2 regions of the Streptomyces sp. NPDC042336 genome follow, and region 1 is predicted to be linked to the other one. Evidence: riboswitches for the same ligand, from Rfam matches in the RefSeq annotation. Region 1 holds a riboswitch; the other holds the start of a gene.
The links. Region 1 has a riboswitch for glycine ahead of gcvT (glycine cleavage system aminomethyltransferase GcvT). Riboswitches for the same ligand answer to the same signal wherever they lie in the genome.
Positions count from the first base shown of each region.

Region 2: another riboswitch for glycine. It lies ahead of gcvP (aminomethyl-transferring glycine dehydrogenase); the one in region 1 lies ahead of gcvT (glycine cleavage system aminomethyltransferase GcvT).

Region 1 is NZ_JBVJEA010000027.1:40,312-49,369, forward strand. It holds gene ACZ6IM_RS35795 (ABC transporter permease) at 1-765, opposite strand, end outside; gene ACZ6IM_RS35800 (ABC transporter substrate-binding protein) at 874-2,670, opposite strand; gene ACZ6IM_RS35805 (ABC transporter permease) at 2,741-3,748, opposite strand; gene ACZ6IM_RS35810 (enhanced serine sensitivity protein SseB C-terminal domain-containing protein) at 4,065-4,862, opposite strand; gene ACZ6IM_RS35815 (enhanced serine sensitivity protein SseB) at 5,057-5,824, opposite strand; gene ACZ6IM_RS35820 (AAA family ATPase) at 5,903-6,571, opposite strand; glycine riboswitch at 6,749-6,842, shown strand; glycine riboswitch at 6,843-6,958, shown strand; gene gcvT (glycine cleavage system aminomethyltransferase GcvT) at 6,998-8,116, shown strand; gene gcvH (glycine cleavage system protein GcvH) at 8,225-8,602, shown strand; gene glyA (serine hydroxymethyltransferase) at 8,617-9,058, shown strand, end outside.
Region 2 is NZ_JBVJEA010000002.1:693,889-702,946, forward strand. It holds gene modA (molybdate ABC transporter substrate-binding protein) at 1-439, shown strand, start outside; gene modB (molybdate ABC transporter permease subunit) at 436-1,296, shown strand; gene ACZ6IM_RS08630 (ABC transporter ATP-binding protein) at 1,293-2,393, shown strand; gene ACZ6IM_RS08635 (TOBE domain-containing protein) at 2,420-2,839, shown strand; gene gcvP (aminomethyl-transferring glycine dehydrogenase) at 2,907-5,792, opposite strand; glycine riboswitch at 5,970-6,065, opposite strand; gene ACZ6IM_RS08645 (PRC-barrel domain-containing protein) at 6,216-6,599, shown strand; gene ACZ6IM_RS08650 (DNA polymerase IV) at 6,509-7,948, opposite strand; gene ACZ6IM_RS08655 (MerR family transcriptional regulator) at 8,022-8,708, opposite strand; gene ACZ6IM_RS08660 (bifunctional nuclease family protein) at 8,871-9,058, opposite strand, start outside.

The DNA of each region.
Region 1 (9,058 bases):
CGTCATCGTCGAGCGCATGGCGTGCTTGCGGATGACGACACTTTCCCTGAGTCCCTTGGCGCGGGCGGTCCGGATGTAGTCCTCGCCGAGGATCTCCATCATGGTCGCACGGGTGATCCGCGCGTACATGGCCGCGTACAGGAAGGCCAGGGTGATCCAGGGCAGGATCATGCCGCCGAGCCAGCCGGAGAAGCTGTCCGAGAGCGGCACGTACTGGGCGTCGAGCCAGCCCAGTCCGTAGGAGAAGGCCGCGAGGCTCAGCAGGCCGGTGAAGTAGATGGGCAGCGAGACGCCGGCCAGGGCGACGATCATCGCGCCGCGGTCCCACAGGGTGCCCCGCTTGAGGGCGGAGAGCACACCGGCGGCCAGACCGAAGATCAGCCACAGCACGGCGGCACCGAGCGCGAGACCCAGGGTCACCGGGAAGCGGTCGGTGAGCACCGGCCAGATGGCCTGCTCACTGCGGAAGGAGTAACCGAAGCAGGGGGCGGCGCACTCGGTGACGTCGCCGCCGCCCGAGTAGGTGCGGCCCACGAAGATGCCGCGGAAGAACTCCCAGACCTGGGCGTAGATCGGGTCGTTGAGACCCAGCTTCTCCCCCACGGCCTTGATCGAGGCGGGGTCGGCCTGCTTGCCCACGAAGCTCGCGGCGATGTCGACGCCTGCCCACTTGGGGATCAGGAAGAAGATGCTGAAGACCACCATGACGATGACCACGAGCATCACAGCGGCGGCGAACAACCGCCTCAAGAGGTAAGCGAGCACAGCTAACGGCCCGCCGCGGACCGCGGGCCACCGGAGATTGTCCGATGGCCCGCGGTCACGCCGCGCCGGCCTTCACCTGCCTTTCGTGCCGTTCGGCGGGTGTACCGGTTACTTCGTGGACTTCAGACCGAGGTTGACGAAGTCGTACATGCCGCTGTAGCCGTCGGTGGTGTAGACGTTGGCGAGACGGCTGGAGCGGAAGTTCAGGAACTTCTCGAAGACGAAGGGCAGGTAGTAGCCGCCCTCCATCACCTTGTGGTTGATCTCGGTCGCGACCTTGGCCTTGCCGGCGTCGTCGAGCGTCTTGGCGTACGTGTCGAAGAGACCGTCGATCGCCTTGTCCTTGATGAGCGCGTAGTTGTTGTTACCGCTCTCCAGGATGAACCGGCTGTCCCACAGCGGCTGGCCGTAGCCCTGCACCGACGGGAAGTCCGGGCCCCAGCCCATGATGATGATGCCGTAGTTCTTCTTCTTCACGTTCGCGGGGCTGCCGATGATGCCGGCGGTCTGCGAGCCGTCGTACTGGTCGATGTCGACGGTGATGCCGACCTTCTTCAGCGACGCCTGGAGCGACTCGGCGGTGGCCACCTCGACCGGCTTGTTGTTGCGGACCGCGATGGTGGTCTTGAAGCCCTCGGGCTTGCCGCAGGCCTTCAGCTCTTCCTTGGCCTTGGCGACGTTGCCGGTCTTGTTCTCACCGGCGATGCCGTACGGGTCGTACTTCTGGCCCTCGGCGCCCGGGACACCCGGGGGCAGCATGTTGGTGCCGATGTCGCCGCCGGCGACCGGGCCGCCGCGCGCGGTCTGCAGCGAGACGTGGTCGGCGCCGTAGATCACGGCCTTGCGGCAGTGCTCGTTGTCGAACGGCTTCACGCTCTGCGGGAAGACGGCGTAACGGACGTAGCCGGAGACCGGGTTGTCCAGGTTGCCCTTGTGCTCCTTGAGGGCGGTGGAGCGGCCCTGCGGGGAAAGGCTGGTCTGGGCGAGGTCCAGGTCGTAGTCGCCGGCGATCAGACGGGAGTCCAGGTCGTTGGCGTTGGAGAAGAACTTGATGGAGATCTTGTCCGGGTAGGCCTTGCGGACCGGGTCGGAGGCCTGCTTCCACTCGGTGTTGCGGACCAGGACGAGGTCCTTGCCCGGGCTGTACGACTGGAACTTGTACGGGCCCGAGGAGAACGGGTGCAGACCGTACTTGGACTTGGTGTCCTTGTCCTGGCGGACCGGGGAGGCCGAGGTGAGCGCGAGCATCTCCTCGAAGTCCGAGTTGGCCTTCGGCAGCTTGAAGACGATGGTCTTGTCGTCCGGCGTCTCGATCGCCTTCAGGCCGAGCTTGTCCTTGGACTTGTCCTTGTACGGGCCCTGGTACGTGCCCTCGGGGTCGAGCACCTCCTTGAGGTACGTCGGACCGCCGGACAGCACGTCCTGCGCCCACACGCGCTCGATGCCGTACTTGACGTCCTTGGAGGTGATCGGCTTGCCGTCCTCCCAGGTGACGCCGTCACGCAGGGTGTACGTGTAGGTCTTGCCGTCGTCCGAGACCTTGGCGGTGGCGGTGGCCAGGTCCGGCACCACACCGGCGCCGGCCTTGCCCGGCTCCGTGGCGTTGGTGACGAGCTGACGGGAGTAGTAGCGCGAGAAGTTCCACATGAAGCCGTAGTAGCCGCGGGTGGTGTCCCACGAGTCGGCGTCCTGCGCGCTGGCGAACTTCAGCTCGCCACCCTTCTTGGCCTGGTCTGCCTGGGCGACCTTGTTGTTGGCGGCGTCGAAGCCGGCAGCGCCATTCTTCGAACCCCCGTTACCGCCGTCGCTGTCGCCGCCGCACGCCGCCGTGGTCAGCAGCGCGGCCACCACCGCGGCAGCGGCCAAAACCTGCTTGCGCCGCCCTGAGGTGCGTTGGGTAGTCACGATCTCGGATCCTCCGGATTAGATGAGAGACCCCGTGCAGGTGCCACGGGTCACTTTGCGGTACGGCAGTTCAGCGGGAGCCCTTCGGGTCCAGCGCGTCACGCACGCCGTCGCCGAAGAGGTTGAAGGCGAGCACGGTGATGAAGATCGCTACACCCGGGATCACCATGTACATGGGGTCCGAGTCGTAGTAGTCGATCGCGCTCGAGAGCATCTGCCCCCACGAGGCCGTGGGGGGCTTGACGCCCACACCCAGGAAGCTGAGTGCCGCCTCGGTGAGGATGTTGGTGGGGATCATCATCGTCGTGTAGACGATGATCGGCGCGACCAGGTTGGGCAGCAGTTCCTTGAAGAGGATGTAGAACCGCCCGGCGCCCAGGGAGCGGGCGGCCTCGACGTACTCCCGTTCGCGCATCGACAGGGTCTGGCCGCGGACCACGCGGCCGATGTAGGGCCAGCCGAAGAAGCCGATGACCAGGATCATCACGAACAGGCGGACACCGGTGCCGGTGAGGCCCAGCATGTTGTTCGGCATGACCGAGACCAGGGCGATGATGAACAGCAGCTGCGGGAAGGCGAGCAGACCGTCCATGACCCGGCTGATGAGGGAGTCGACCCAGCCGCCGAAGAAGCCAGCCAGGACACCGAGGACGGTGCCGATGACCACGGCGACGATCGCGGACAGGAAGCCGACGAGCAGCGAGATCCGGGCGCCGTAGAGGATGCGGGCGAAGATGTCGCGGCCGTTGACGGGCTCGACACCGAGCCAGTGCTCGCCGCTGATACCGCCCAGGGAGCCGGTGGGGGTGCCGAACAGCGGGTCGATCAGGTCCTCGTGGTGCGCCTCGGGGTCCTGCCCGACGAGGTTGGCGATCACGGGGGCCAGCAGCGCGATCACGATGAGGAGGAGCACCACCGTGCCACCCGCGAGGGCCAGCTTGTCCCGTTTCAGCCGCTCCCAGGCGATGCGCCCAAGGGAACGCCCCTGTACCGCCTTGGCCTCGGCGCCGGCAACCGCCGCTTCCTCGGCCGCACTCGGGGCCGCTTCCGCGGTCGGCTCGTGCAATGGTGCCGTCATCTGGCAGGGACCCCTCTCAACCGGCGGTAGCCGGCCCGCACTTGCCGCTGTAGCGGCGTGATCAGTCCGTCGTACACAGGAGCGAGCTTCCACCCCTTACTTGCGGGAGTCTTCAACGCTTTGGCGATCTGTAGCCAGACTTGCCGGGGAATGGATGCGCAACCGTGATGCTGTTTGAGGTGTTCCGTTATCCGGACAGTGGGTAACGGGGGCCGGACACGGGCGAGTTGGTACATCAGGGACAAGCAGGCGCTTTGCGTCCTCATCTACGCGCGAAGATCGACTCTTCCGGCGGGATCCACGGGGACCGCGGCCGTCAGTACCGGCTACCGGCCGGAGGGTATCCGTACCCGCCCGCCGGCGCCTGGGCGGGGGCGGCCGCGTGGGCCTCGCGGTCGTAGAACGGGCGCGCGTTGGCGCGCAGCCACAGGGCGACCGGATCGTGGGCGTCGGTCATCGCCACCGTCGACACCGGCAGCCCGTCCGGCACCGCGCCGACGGACTGCTGCATCATCGCGCGCACCGCGTCGACGGCGGGCGGGGAGGTGTCGTACACGTCCAGGCCGATGGTGAGGTACGGCGCCCCCAGCGCCGGCTGCACCCAGGCGCGGCGCAGCGCGCGGACCGCCGGGGTGCGGTGGGCGTTCTGCGCGAGCAGGGCGTAGAACTGGGGGATCTCGATGGCCGGTTCGGACAGCCGCAGGGGGCCCGCGGGCTGGCGGTCCAGGCCGGAGGCGATGCGGCGCAGGTCGAGCCAGGGGATGCCGACGCCGCCGCCGGGGGCGTGCGGGTTGAGCCACAGGCCGTAGTGGTCGGGGTAGAGAGCGCGGGCGGCCTCCAGGCCGTCGACCACCTCGTACGACCGGTTCCAGCCGCTGGCCGAGAGCTCCTGGGCGGAGGTCACGCAGGGGGCGTAGCCGTAGCCGTCGACCTCCATGTTCCCGTACTGGGCGTCCGGGGAGCCGGCCTGGCCGTGCCACAGCAGCATCCAGACCTGGCCGGAGGCGGGGGTGGCGAGGGCGCGCAGCAGGGCCTCGTAGGCGTCGTAGCGCCCGGGCGTCACCTGGCGCAGCATGTGCTCGACCTGTCCGGTCGTGGTGCCGCTGGCGCTCACGCGTATCGCCCCTTCGAGAGTTCCCCCGGTGTCGGACCCAGCTTAAGGCTCCGCCGGGTGCGGGGGTGCCCAGGAGCTGGGGGCTCCTTGCCGTCCGGCGGGTGCGGGTTTCGTCGTGGCTTGTCGCGCCCACGCGGCGGAGCCGCACATGTCACAGCCCCGCGCCCCTTCAGGGCGCTGTCCCTGTCCGGCGCTTACAAGCCCTGGCTGTAGAAGGGCCTGACCTTCTCCCGCATCCAGTCGCAGACCGGGTCCTGGGCTGCTTCCAGGAGGATCAGGTTGACCTGCCATTTCAGGGGGGACTTGGCGAGGGCGCGGCCGAGGGCGTCCAGGGGGAGGGCGCGGGCGTCGCCCTCCCAGTGGGTCAGTTCGACGCCGACGAACAGGACCGGGTCGGCGGTCTCGACGGCGGCCAGGCAGCGGCGCGCGCTGCGGACGACGCCGATGGCGGCGAACTCGGAGGAGGCCGCGGCCAGGAAGTCCACCGGGTCGTCCTGCCAGTCCGGCTCGAAGAGGCGGACCCGGCCGCCGGACGCGGGCCCGTCCAGGGGGGTGCGGCCGGCCCGGCACAGCTCGGCCACGGCGGGCGGCGGCAGCGGGATGCCGACCACGCCCTCCGGGTTCACCACGATGCCGACCTGCGGGGGCAGCCCGCGGGCGAACTCCGCGGCGGGGGCGATGGTGTACGCCATGTGCGCCCCCGCGACCTGGCGCAGCTGTTCCTCGGAGCTGAACACTGGCACGTAGGCCTGGCCGTCGATCTCCAGCGAGGGCAGGTCGAGGGGGCCGCTGTGCGGGCCGCCGCCGTTGGGCAGCGGGACCCAGACGAAGCTGCGGCCGAGGACCTCCACGATCCGGCCACCGGCCGACGGGATACCGAGGGAGGCGGACAGCACCTCCTCCAGCTCGTTGCCTGGCCACCCGCCGTGCGGGTGGGGGTGCGCCTGTGCCGGGAAGTCCATCTGCCTACCTACCGCCTGCCTGGTACCGCCGTTCGTGGCTGAAAGGCTAACCCGTTCGGCCCTGAGCCCTACCGTGTGTCACCCCGTGAAGGCGATCCGCCGCAGGGCGTCGGCCGCAGCCCGGTCGAGGACGACCGCGGAGGAGCAGCCCGCGGGCAGGGTGCCTTCGGTCACCGCGCGCAGCAGGCGGGAGTTGGCCGCGCGGTGCCGCAGGAACGCGTACCGCGAGACGCCCCGGCCGCGCTCGCGCTGCCCGGCCAGCGCCTCGTCGGGAGCGACGTCGAGGAGCAGCAGGTGCAGGGTGCCGTCCCGGCGGCGGGCCTCGCGGGCCAGCCAGCCGCGCACCCAGGCCTGGGTGCCGCAGTCGTGCACGACGACGCCCTCGCCGGAGCGCAGGGCGCGGCGCAGCCCCGCGTAGTGGGCGAGGCGGACGAGGGGGCGGTAGAGCGCGTACGGCAGGAAGCGCGGCATGCGGCGGTCCCAGCGGTCGCGGGTGTCCTGGGAGTCGACGCGGCCGCCGCGCACGGTGCGCCGCATCAGCGTGGACTTGCCGCTGCCGGGCAGGCCGGTGATCACCACCAGGTCCCGGGGTCCGAAGAGCAGGGCGTGCGGGCTGCGGCCGTCGCGGTCCCTCAGGTCGCGGACGACGGGTGCGGTCAGTGGGGCGCATGCCTCGGGGGCCGGGGCGGCGGGCTGCTTGGGCAGCGCGAGTCCCGAGGTCGTGGCGTACGCCGTGGTCCTGTTCACCGTGATCGTCCTCCCCTGGGGCGGTACACGAGCACCTCCCCGTCGAGTGTAAAGAGAAGGTAATGCGCGGGTCTCGCGTTTTCGTTCGCTTACTGCCACAAGCCGGTTACAGATCACGGTCTGCCACGGATCGCCCGGGCGTGCAATGATGGCGGCGCCAACTGCATACCGGCCGTTTGAATCCGCGCGGGAGAGTCCCCGGCCGCGCCGGGGCGCCGAAGGAGCAAGTCCCTCCCTTGAATCTCTCAGGCCCCGTTACCGCGCGGGCGAGGCACATCTGAAAAGCGGACCGCCCCCGACGGCGGTCCCACCCAAGGTGCAAGCCCTGATCGCCGTACTGCGGTGGCCGTGGCGAACCTCTCAGGTTCCGATGACAGATGGGGAGGACCGACCTCGCCACGTCCTGTCCTGGGAGACGACCGACCGATGAGCAGTACCGAACCGCGCCGTACCGCGCTCGACGCCACGCATCGCGCGCTGGGCGCGACGATGACCGACTTCGCCGGCTGGGACATGCCCCTGCGCTACGGCTCCGAGCGCGAGGAGCACGTCGCGGTACGCACCCGCGCCGGTCTCTTCGACCTCTCGCACATGGGCGAGATCACCGTCACCGGTCCGCAGGCGGCCGGGCTGCTCGACTTCGCGCTGGTCGGCAACATCGGCAGCGTGAAGCCGGGCCGGGCCCGCTACACCATGATCTGCCGCGAGGACGGCGGCATCCTGGACGACCTGATCGTCTACCGCCTGGGCGACACCGAGTACATGGTGGTCGCCAACGCCTCCAACGCCCAGGTCGTGCTGGACGCGCTGACCGAGCGGGCGGCCGGCTTCGACGCCGAGGTGCGCGACGACCGCGACGCCTACGCGCTGCTCGCCGTGCAGGGCCCCGAGTCCCCCGGCATCCTCGCGTCGCTCACCGACGCCGATCTGGACGGCCTGAAGTACTACGCCGGCCTGCCCGGCACGGTCGCGGGCGTTCCCGCGCTGATCGCGCGTACCGGATACACCGGCGAGGACGGCTTCGAGCTGTTCGTGAAGCCCGAGCACGCCGTCGAACTGTGGGAGGCGCTGACCCGGGCGGGCGAGGGCGCCGGGCTGATCCCGTGCGGTCTGTCCTGCCGGGACACGCTGCGCCTGGAGGCCGGCATGCCGCTGTACGGCAACGAGCTGTCGACCGCGCTGACGCCGTTCGACGCCGGTCTCGGCCGGGTGGTGAAGTTCGAGAAGGAGGGCGACTTCGTCGGGCGTGCCGCCCTGGCCGAGGCCGCCGAGCGTGCCGCCTCCCGGCCGCCCCGCGTCCTGGTCGGCCTGGTCGCCGAGGGCCGCCGGGTCCCGCGCGCCGGGTACCAGGTGGTCGCGGGCGGCGAGGTGATCGGCGAGGTGACCTCCGGCGCCCCGTCCCCGACGCTGGGCAAGCCGATCGCCATGGCGTACGTCGACCCCGCGCACGCGGCTGTCGGCACCGAGGGTGTCGGTGTGGACATCCGGGGCAGCCACGAGCCGTACGAGGTCGTGGCGCTGCCGTTCTACAAGCGCCAGAAGTAGACAGTAGACACGGGGCGCCGCCCCCGCACGGCAGTCCCCTGGGTCACTCAGCACTCCCTCTTCACCCCCTTCACCAGCCACTTCCTCGCGTACAGGAGAATTCAGGCCATGAGCAACCCCCAGCAGCTGCGCTACAGCAAGGAGCACGAGTGGCTGTCGGGCGCCGAGGACGGCGTCTCGACGGTCGGCATCACGGAGCACGCGGCCAACGCGCTCGGTGACGTCGTCTTCGTGCAGCTTCCCGAGGTCGGCGACTCGGTGACCGCGGGCGAGACCTGCGGCGAACTGGAGTCGACCAAGTCCGTCTCCGACCTGTACTCCCCCGTCTCCGGCGAGATCACCGAGGTCAACGAGGACGTCGTCAACGACCCGTCGCTGGTGAACAGCGCCCCCTTCGAGGGCGGCTGGCTGTTCAAGGTGCGGATCTCGGACGAGCCGGCCGACCTGCTCTCCGCCGACGAGTACACCGCCTTCATCGCCGGCTGAGGAGTCCCGACCCCATGTCGCTTCTGAACACACCCCTGCACGAGCTGGACCCGGACGTCGCCGCCGCCGTCGACGCCGAGCTGGACCGCCAGCAGTCCACCCTCGAGATGATCGCCTCGGAGAACTTCGCCCCGGTCGCGGTCATGGAGGCCCAGGGCTCGGTCCTCACCAACAAGTACGCCGAGGGCTACCCCGGCCGCCGCTACTACGGCGGCTGCGAGCACGTCGACGTGGTCGAGCAGATCGCCATCGACCGGGTCAAGGCGCTCTTCGGCGCCGAGCACGCCAACGTGCAGCCGCACTCGGGCGCCCAGGCCAACGCGGCCGCGATGTTCGCGCTGCTCAAGCCCGGCGACACGATCATGGGCCTGAACCTCGCCCACGGCGGGCACCTGACCCACGGCATGAAGATCAACTTCTCCGGCAAGCTCTACAACGTCGTCCCCTACCACGTCG
Region 2 (9,058 bases), on a different contig from region 1:
CGTGCGCAACCAGCTGCAGATCGCCACCCTGCCCGGCAACCCCGACCACATCTCCTCCCTGAAGGACCTCACGGGCTCCGGCCTCAAGGTCGTGCTGTGCGACAAGACCGTGCCGTGCGGCGCCGCGGCGCAGAAGGCCCTGGACGCCGGCGGTCTCGAACTCACCCCGGTCTCCTACGAGCAGGACGTCAAGGCGGCCCTCACCAAGGTCGAACTGAAGGAGGCGGACGCCGCGGTCGTCTACAAGACCGATGTGAAGGCGGCGGGCGACAAGGTGACGGGCGTCGACTTCCCGGAGTCGGCCAAGGCGGTCAACGACTACCCGATCACCCTCCTCAAGGAAGCCCCCAACGCCGACGCGGCCAGGGCCTTCATCGAGCTGGTGAGGTCCGCCGAGGGGCAGCGGGTGCTCACCGGGGCCGGGTTCCGCACCCCATGACCGAGTCCGCTGGAACGACGCCCGCGCCGACCGGAGCCGCGCCCGTGGCCGGTGGGCCGCGCCGGGCCCGCCGCCGGGGGCGCATGGTGCCGGTCCCCCTGCTGGTGCCCGCCCTGATCGGCCTGGCGTTCCTGCTGCTGCCCCTGCTCGCCCTGGTGATCCGCGCGCCGTGGAGCGGCCTGCCGGAGCAGTTGTCCAGCCCCGAGGTGTGGCAGGCGCTGCGGCTGTCGCTGCTGTGCGCGACGACCGCGACCGCGCTGAGCCTGCTCGTGGGCGTGCCCCTGGCCTGGCTGCTGGCCCGCACCGACTTCCCGGGCCGGGGGTTCGTCCGCGCGCTGGTGACGCTGCCGCTGGTGCTGCCGCCGGTGGTGGGTGGCGTCGCGCTGCTGCTGGCGTTCGGGCGCAACGGCGTCATCGGGCAGTGGCTCGACGCCTGGTTCGGGATCACCCTGCCGTTCACGACGACGGGCGTCGTCCTCGCGGAGACGTTCGTGGCGATGCCGTTCCTGGTGATCAGCGTGGAGGGCACCCTGCGCGCCGCCGACCCGCGCTACGAGGAGGCCGCCACCACCCTGGGCGCCTCCCGCTTCACCGCGTTCCGCCGGGTGACGCTCCCGCTGATCGCCCCGGGCATCGCGGCGGGCGCCGTGCTGGCCTGGGCGCGGGCACTGGGCGAGTTCGGGGCGACGATCACGTTCGCGGGCAACTTCCCCGGCCGGACCCAGACCATGCCGCTGGCCGTCTACCTCGCCCTGCAGAACGACCCGGCGGCCGCGATCGCCCTCAGCCTGGTGCTGCTGGCCGTGTCCATCGCCGTCCTGGCGGGTCTGCGGGACCGCTGGATGAGTGCGTCATGACCGACACCGGCCAGCGGAAGACCGCCATCGACTCCCCCGGGGTCCACCGGTCCGAGGACGGCCTCGACGCCCGGCTCGTCGTGGACCGCGGCGCCTTCCGCCTGGACGTGGCGCTCACCGCCGCGCCCGGGGACGTCGTGGCCCTCCTCGGGCCCAACGGCGCGGGCAAGACCACCGCCCTGCGCGCACTCGCCGGCCTGGCGCCCCTCTCCGGCGGTCACCTGCGCCTGGACGGCGCCGCGCTGGACCGTACGCCGCCGGAGTCCCGCCCGGTCGGCGTCGTCTTCCAGGACTACCTGCTCTTCCCGCACCTGACCGCCCTCGACAACGTGGCCTTCGGTCCGCGCTGCCGGGGCGCAGGCAGGACGGAGGCACGGGCGCGGGCCGCGGCGTGGCTGGACCGCATGGGCCTGGCCGACCACGCGGGTGCCAAGCCGCGCCGTCTCTCCGGGGGCCAGGCCCAGCGAGTCGCCCTGGCCCGCGCGCTGGCCACCAACCCGCGGCTGCTGCTCCTCGACGAGCCGCTCGCGGCCCTGGACGCCCGGACCCGGCTGGAGGTGCGGGCGCAGCTGCGCCGCCATCTCGCCGAGTTCGAGGCCGTCGCCGTCCTGGTCACGCACGACCCGCTGGACGCCATGGTGCTGGCCGACCGGCTGGTCGTGGTCGAGGACGGCGCGGTCGTCCAGGAGGGCGGGCCCGCCGACATCGCCCGGCGGCCCCGCACGGACTACATCGCGCAGCTGGTCGGCCTGAATCTCTACCGGGGGCGGGCCGAGGGCCACACCGTACGGCTCGACGACACGGGCCCCGCCATCACCACCACCGAGGACCTCGCGGGCCCGGTCTTCGTCGCGTTCCCGCCCAGCGCCGTGACCCTGTACGGCGCGCCTCCCACCGGCTCCAGCGCCCGCAACCTGTGGCGCTGCGAGGTCGCGGGCCTGGAGAGTCACGGCGACCAGATCCGCGTGGACCTCACGGGCGAACTCGCACTCGCCGCCGACCTCACCACGGTCGCCGCGGCCGAGCTGGGCCTCCACCCGGGCGCACCGGTGTGGGCGACGGTCAAGGCGACGCAGACCCACGCATACCCGGCATAGCGCCGGCGCCGGGCTACGGTGCCCCCATGAGCCTGAGCATCCGCAACCAGCTCCCCGGCACCGTCACCGCCGTCACCCCGGGCGAGGCCATGGCGACGGTCGGCGTCCGTCTCTCCGGCGGCCAGGACCTCACCGCGGCGATCACCCGGGAGTCCGCCGAGGACCTCGCGCTCGCCCCCGGCACCGCCGTGCGGGCCCTGGTGAAGTCCACCGAGGTGGCACTGGCCACCGGGCGCGTCGAGGGGCTGTCCATCCGCAACCGGCTGCCCGGCACGGTCACCGCCCTCACCACCGGCGCCGCGATGGCCTCGGTCTCGGTCGCCGTCGAGGGCGCCGAGCTGACCGCCGCCATCACCAGGCAGGCCGCCGACGACCTGGAGCTGTCCGTCGGCGTTCCCGTCGTCGCGCTGGTCAAGTCGACGGAGGTGTCGCTCGCCACGGGATGAGACGCCGAGAGGCCCCGCCCGGGTCCAGGTGGCCCGGGCGGGGCCTCTCTCAGCTCTGCGGCGGGACTCAGTCCTCGTAGGCGTCCAGCGGCGGGCAGGAGCAGACCAGGTTCCGGTCGCCGTAGGCCTGGTCGATGCGGCGCACCGGCGGCCAGTACTTGTCGGCGGCGGACACCCCGGCAGGGAAGACGGCCTCCTCACGCGTGTACGCGTGGTCCCACTCGCCGCCCAGCGCGCCCGCGGTGTGCGGGGCGCCGCGCAGCGGGTTGTCGTCGGCGGACCAGGCGCCGGAGCCGACCTTCTCGATCTCCGCACGGATGGCGATCATCGCCTCGCAGAACCGGTCCAGCTCGGCCAGGTCCTCGGACTCGGTCGGCTCGATCATCAGCGTGCCGGCCACCGGGAAGGACATCGTCGGCGCGTGGAAGCCGTAGTCGATCAGCCGCTTGGCGACGTCGTCGACGCTCACACCGGTCGCCTTGGTCAGCGGGCGCAGGTCGATGATGCACTCGTGCGCGACCAGCCCGCCCGGACCCGTGTACAGCACCGGGAAGTGCGGCTCCAGGCGCTTGGCGATGTAGTTCGCGGACAGCACGGCCACCTGCGTGGCCCGCTTGAGGCCCTCGCCGCCCATCAGCCGGACGTACGACCAGGAGATCGGCAGGATCCCGGCCGAGCCCCACGGGGCCGCCGAGATCGGGCCGACGCCGGTCTGCGGACCGGCCGCCGGCTGCAGCGGGTGGTTGGGCAGGTACGGCGCCAGGTGCGACCGTACGGCCACCGGGCCGACGCCGGGACCGCCGCCGCCGTGCGGGATGCAGAAGGTCTTGTGCAGGTTCAGGTGGGAGACGTCGCCGCCGAAGTGCCCGGGCTTGGCGAGGCCGACCAGGGCGTTCAGGTTGGCGCCGTCGACGTAGACCTGGCCGCCCGCGTCGTGCACCCGCGCGCAGATGTCCGCCACGTGCTCCTCGAACACGCCGTGCGTGGACGGGTAGGTGATCATCAGCACGGCCAGCTCGTCGCGGTGCTTCTCGATCTTGGCGCGCAGGTCCTCGACGTCGATCTCGCCGTCCTCGGCCGTCTTGACGACGACGACCTTCATGCCGGCCATCACGGCGCTGGCGGCGTTGGTGCCGTGCGCGGAGGACGGGATGAGGCAGACGGTGCGCTGGTCGTCGCCGTTGGCACGGTGGTAGCCGCGCACGGCGAGCAGTCCGGCGAACTCGCCCTGCGACCCCGCGTTCGGCTGGAGCGAGACCTTGTCGTACCCGGTGACCTCGGCGAGCCGCTCCTCCAACTCGCGGATGAGGGTCAGGTAGCCCTGCGCCTGATCGGCGGGCGCGAAGGGGTGCAGCGCGCCGAACTCGGGCCAGGTGACCGGCTCCATCTCGGTGGTCGCGTTGAGCTTCATGGTGCAGGAGCCCAGCGGGATCATGCCGCGGTCCAGCGCGTAGTCCCGGTCGGCGAGGCGGCGCAGGTAACGCAGCATCGCGGTCTCGGAGCGGTGCTGGTGGAAGACGGGGTGGGTCAGGAAGTCGTCGGTGCGCAGCAGTGCCTCGGGCAGCGACTCCCCGGTCGCCGCGTCCAGCGCCTCGACGTCGCCCTCGACGCCGAAGGCGTTCCACACCCCGCCGACCTGGGCGCGCGTGGTGGTCTCGTCACAGGCGAACGACACGTGGTCGGCGTCGACGAGCCGGAGGTTGATGCCGTTCTCGCGGGCGGCGTGGACGATCGCGTCGGCCCGGCCGGGCACCCGCGCGGTGACGGTGTCGAAGTAGGAGCCGTGGACGATCTCGACGCCGCCCTCGGCGAGACCGGCCGCGGTGACCGTGGCGTACCGGTGGGTGCGCCGGGCGATGGCCCGCAGGCCCTCGGGGCCGTGGTAGACGGCGTACATGCCGGCCATGACGGCGAGCAGCACCTGCGCGGTGCAGATGTTGCTGGTGGCCTTCTCCCGGCGGATGTGCTGCTCACGGGTCTGCAGGGCCAGGCGGTAGGCCTTGTTGCCGTCGGCGTCCACGGAGACGCCGACCAGGCGGCCGGGGAGGCTGCGGGCGAACTTCTCGTGCACGGCCATGTAGCCGGCGTGCGGCCCGCCGAAGCCCATCGGCACGCCGAAGCGCTGGGTGGTGCCGACGGCGATGTCCGCGCCCAGCTCGCCGGGCGAGGTGAGCAGCGTGAGGGCGAGCAGGTCGGCGGCGACGGTGACGAGCGCGCCGAGCTCGTGCGCCCGGTCGATCACCGGCTTGATGTCGCGGACGGCTCCGGAGGCGCCCGGGTACTGGATCAGGACGCCGTTGATCTCCCGCTCGGCGATCTCGGCCGGGATGCCCTCGCTCAGGTCGGCGACGACGACCTCGACGCCGGTCGGCTCGGCACGGGTCCGTATCACGGCGACGGTCTGCGGCAGCGCGTCCGCGTCGACCAGGAACAGACCCTTCTTGTTCTTGCCCATGCGCCGCGACAGGGCCATCGCCTCGGCGGCGGCGGTGCCCTCGTCGAGCAGCGAAGCTCCGGAGGTGGGCAGGCCGGTCAGCTCGGCGACCATGGTCTGGAAGTTCAGCAGGGCTTCGAGACGGCCCTGGGAGATCTCCGGCTGGTACGGCGTGTACGCCGTGTACCAGGACGGGTTCTCCATGACGTTGCGCAGGATGACCGGCGGGGTGAAGGTGCCGTAGTAGCCGAGGCCGATCATGGAGTCGAGGACCTGGTTGCGGTCGGCCAGGGAGCGCAGCTCGGCCAGCACCTCGGCCTCGGAGCGCGCGCCCGGCAGGTCGAGCGCGTCGGCGTTCTTGATCACATCCGGCACCGCGGCGGCCGTCAGTTCGTCGAGCGAACCGTAACCGACCTGCGCGAGCATCTTGGCCCTGGCCTCGTGGTCGGGGCCGATGTGGCGCTGCTCGAACGGCATGGCCTGTTCGAGTTCGGAGAGCGGAGTGCGGTGGGCGGTCATTGCGGAGGCCTCCTGGTCTGACGACCTTCGAGGGGCACCACGGCGCGGGTACCCGGACGGCCTCCCCCTCTGTCATCTCAACCTGAGAGCTTCACCGGGCGAGCCCTGGGGCTCTCCCGGCTTTCACCGTCGGTGAGAGCGGACGCCGTCGACACCCGCCCTGCTTTCCAGAGTGACCTCGTCCGTGCGGTACGTGAGCCTGAGAGATTCCGGGGAGGATTTGCTCCTTCGGCGCCTCCGATGGTGTCCGGAGGACTCTCCCGCGCGGGGTCAGCAGCCGTTTGCCAGCGTACCAGCGAGGCCGCCGCACGGAGTTCGAGTGGCCGACCGGCCACTTCTGCTCTTTTGTAGTACTTACGGATGATTAGGCGGCTGGTGTGCGACCCCAGTGCGGCCCAGTGGTGCGATCAAGTGGAGGGCCCCGTGCGTACTGACATCGATCCGCGGAACCTGATCGGCCGCAAGGCGTTCGACCGCGACGGCACCAGGATCGGCACCGTGGACGAGGTCTACCTCGACGATGCCACCGGCGTCCCGGAGTGGGCGGCGATACGGACCGGTCTCTTCAGCAGGGACGCCTTCGTCCCCCTGGAGCCCAGCGAGCTGGTCGACGGCACCCTGCGCGTGCCCTTCGACCGGGCGCTGATCAAGGAGGCACCCGACTTCGGCGTCGGCCGCCACCTCTCGCCGGAACAGGAACTGCAGCTCTACCACCACTACGGCTTGGACGTGGCGGCCGCTCCCCCGCCTCCCGACCACGACTTCGGCAAGCTGGCCGGCAAGGGCAAGGGCGGCGACGAGGGCTGACCCGCCTCGCCCTCCGCCGCGGCGACCAGCGGCAGCGGGTCCGCGGGGGTCAGCTCCGGGTCGTCCACCGGAAAGGTCCGCACCCGCCCGACCCCCGAGTACGGCGTCTCGAACCGCACGGTGACCCGCCCGAGGCCGCTGCCCTGCACCCAGCCGTGCCCCAGCTCCGTGTGCCGCACGTCGTGCCCCGCCGGCCACCGGCGCTCGGCGGGCGGGGGGCTGTGCTCCTCGGCGGGCTCGGTCTCGGGCTCCTCGGCCAGTTCCGCGGCCCGGTCCCCCGCCGCCTGGGCGAACAGGTCCTCCTGGGTGTAGTCGGCCAGCCCGCTGACACCCACCCCGAGCAGACGCACGCCGCCCGTGGTGTCCACCGAGTCCAGCAGTCTGGCGGCCGCCTCGCGCACCACCGCGGGGTCGTCGGTGGGCCCGCGCAGGGTCTCGGAGCGGGTCAGGGTGGAGAAGTCGTATCTGCGCACCTTGAGCACGATGGTCCGCCCGGACAGGCCGGAGGCGCGCAGTCGCCGCACGCAGCGGTCCGCGAGCCGTCCCACCTCGACGCCGACCCGCACCCGGTCGTGGATGTCCACGTCGTAGGTGTCCTCGACCGACACGGACTTGGTCTCCCGCTCGGCCACCACGGGCCGCTCGTCCCGCGCCAGCGCCATGGCGTACAGGGCGTGGCCGTGCGCCTTGCCCAGCAACCGCACCAGCTCGTCCTCGCCCGCCTCGGCGATCTCGCCGACCGTGGTGATCCCGGCCCGTCGCAGATGGTCCCCCGTGGCCGGTCCCACGCCGGGCAGCGTGCGCACCGTCATCGGCCCCAGCATGGCCCGCTCCGTCCCCGGCGGGATGAGCACCAGTCCGTCGGGCTTGGCCTGCTCGGAGGCGATCTTGGCGAGCATCTTGGAGGCGGCGAGCCCCACCGACCCGGTGAGGCCGGTGACGGTGCGGATGGCCGTGCGCAGCCTCACCCCGGCCAGTCGCGCCGACTCCGCGTCCCGGGCCGCCCCGCCGGCCTCCAGGTCCACGAATGCCTCGTCCAGGCTCAGCGGCTCCACCAGCGGCGACAGCTCCCGCAGCAGCCGCATCACCTGCTCGCTGATCGACCGGTACAGCTCGAAGCGCGGAACGAGGTAGGCGGCATGCGGCGCGAGCCGTCGGGCCTGGCCCATGGGCATCGCGGAGTGCACCCCGAACACCCGCGCCTCGTACGAGCAGGTGGCGACCACGCCGCGCGGTCCGAGGCCGCCCACCACCACGGCCTTCCCGCGCAGGCTCGGCTTGGATGCCTGCTCCACCGAGGCGAAGAAGGCATCCATGTCGAGATGCAGGATCGTGGGCGCGGTTCTCACATCTCCGATGCTGCCCTACGCCACTGACAATCCCGCCCTCGCCGGCAGGACGGAACCCGCGGCGCGGCGGGGATCAGACCGCCCGGTTGTTCCGCCGCCGGGCCAGCTCGTCGGCCGGATTGTGCCCGACCAGGGTCTCCCCCGTGTCGATCCGCTCCCCGTGCAGCTGGGACAGCGCGCTCTCCACGTCCCGCCACACCACGCCGACGGCGATCCCGAAGACGCCCTGGCCGCCCTGGAGCAGGGCGTGCACCTCGTCGGGCGAGGTGCACTCGTAGACGGTGGCGCCGTCGCTCATCAGCGTCATCCGCTCGAGGTCGCGGAAGCCGCGCTCCCTGAGGTGCTGGACGGTGGTGCGGATGTTCTGCAGGGACACTCCGGTGTCCAGGAAGCGCTTGACGATCTTCAGCACGACCACGTCGCGGAAGCTGTACAGGCGCTGCGTTCCGGATCCGTGCGCGGGCCGCACGCTGGGCTCGACGAGGCCCGTACGGGCCCAGTAGTCGAGTTGCCGGTAGGTGATGCCGGCGGCCGCGCAGGCCGTAGGGCCGCGATAGCCGATCTGCTCGGACGCCATGGACGTCGCCCCTCCGCTGGTCGGCACCGCTGCCGGTCGCTGCGGACCGGGATCGGCCGCGCCACCGTGCTGGGCGTGCCCCGCGCTCGCGCGCAGCCGGGAGCCCGGGGGCGGGTACGGACCGCCTGCCCCGAGGCTGTGCCCGGGGCCACCCCCAACCGTACCGTCGCCGCTGATTCTCACGCCGACCTCCGTCCTTGACCTGCCTCCTCGAAGGTAGGCAGTCACCAAGGGTGCGTCAACGATCGCCACACTCGGCACGCCGAGTGATAATCACCCTACGAGTGGTTTCCCGTGCCCTGTCCCGGGAAAGGCTAGCCGGATGTGCGCGGACGGGGCCGCGTCTCACTGGTTGCTGGACCCGAAGTCCTCGGGCGAGATCTGGTCGAGGAACTCGCGGAACTTCTCCACCTCGTCCTCCTGCTCGTCCGGAATGGCGATGCCGGCGTCGTCGAGGACCGTGTCACTGCCGTAGATCGGCGTACCGGTGCGCAGGGCCAGCGCTATGGCGTCGGACGGCCTGGCACTGACCT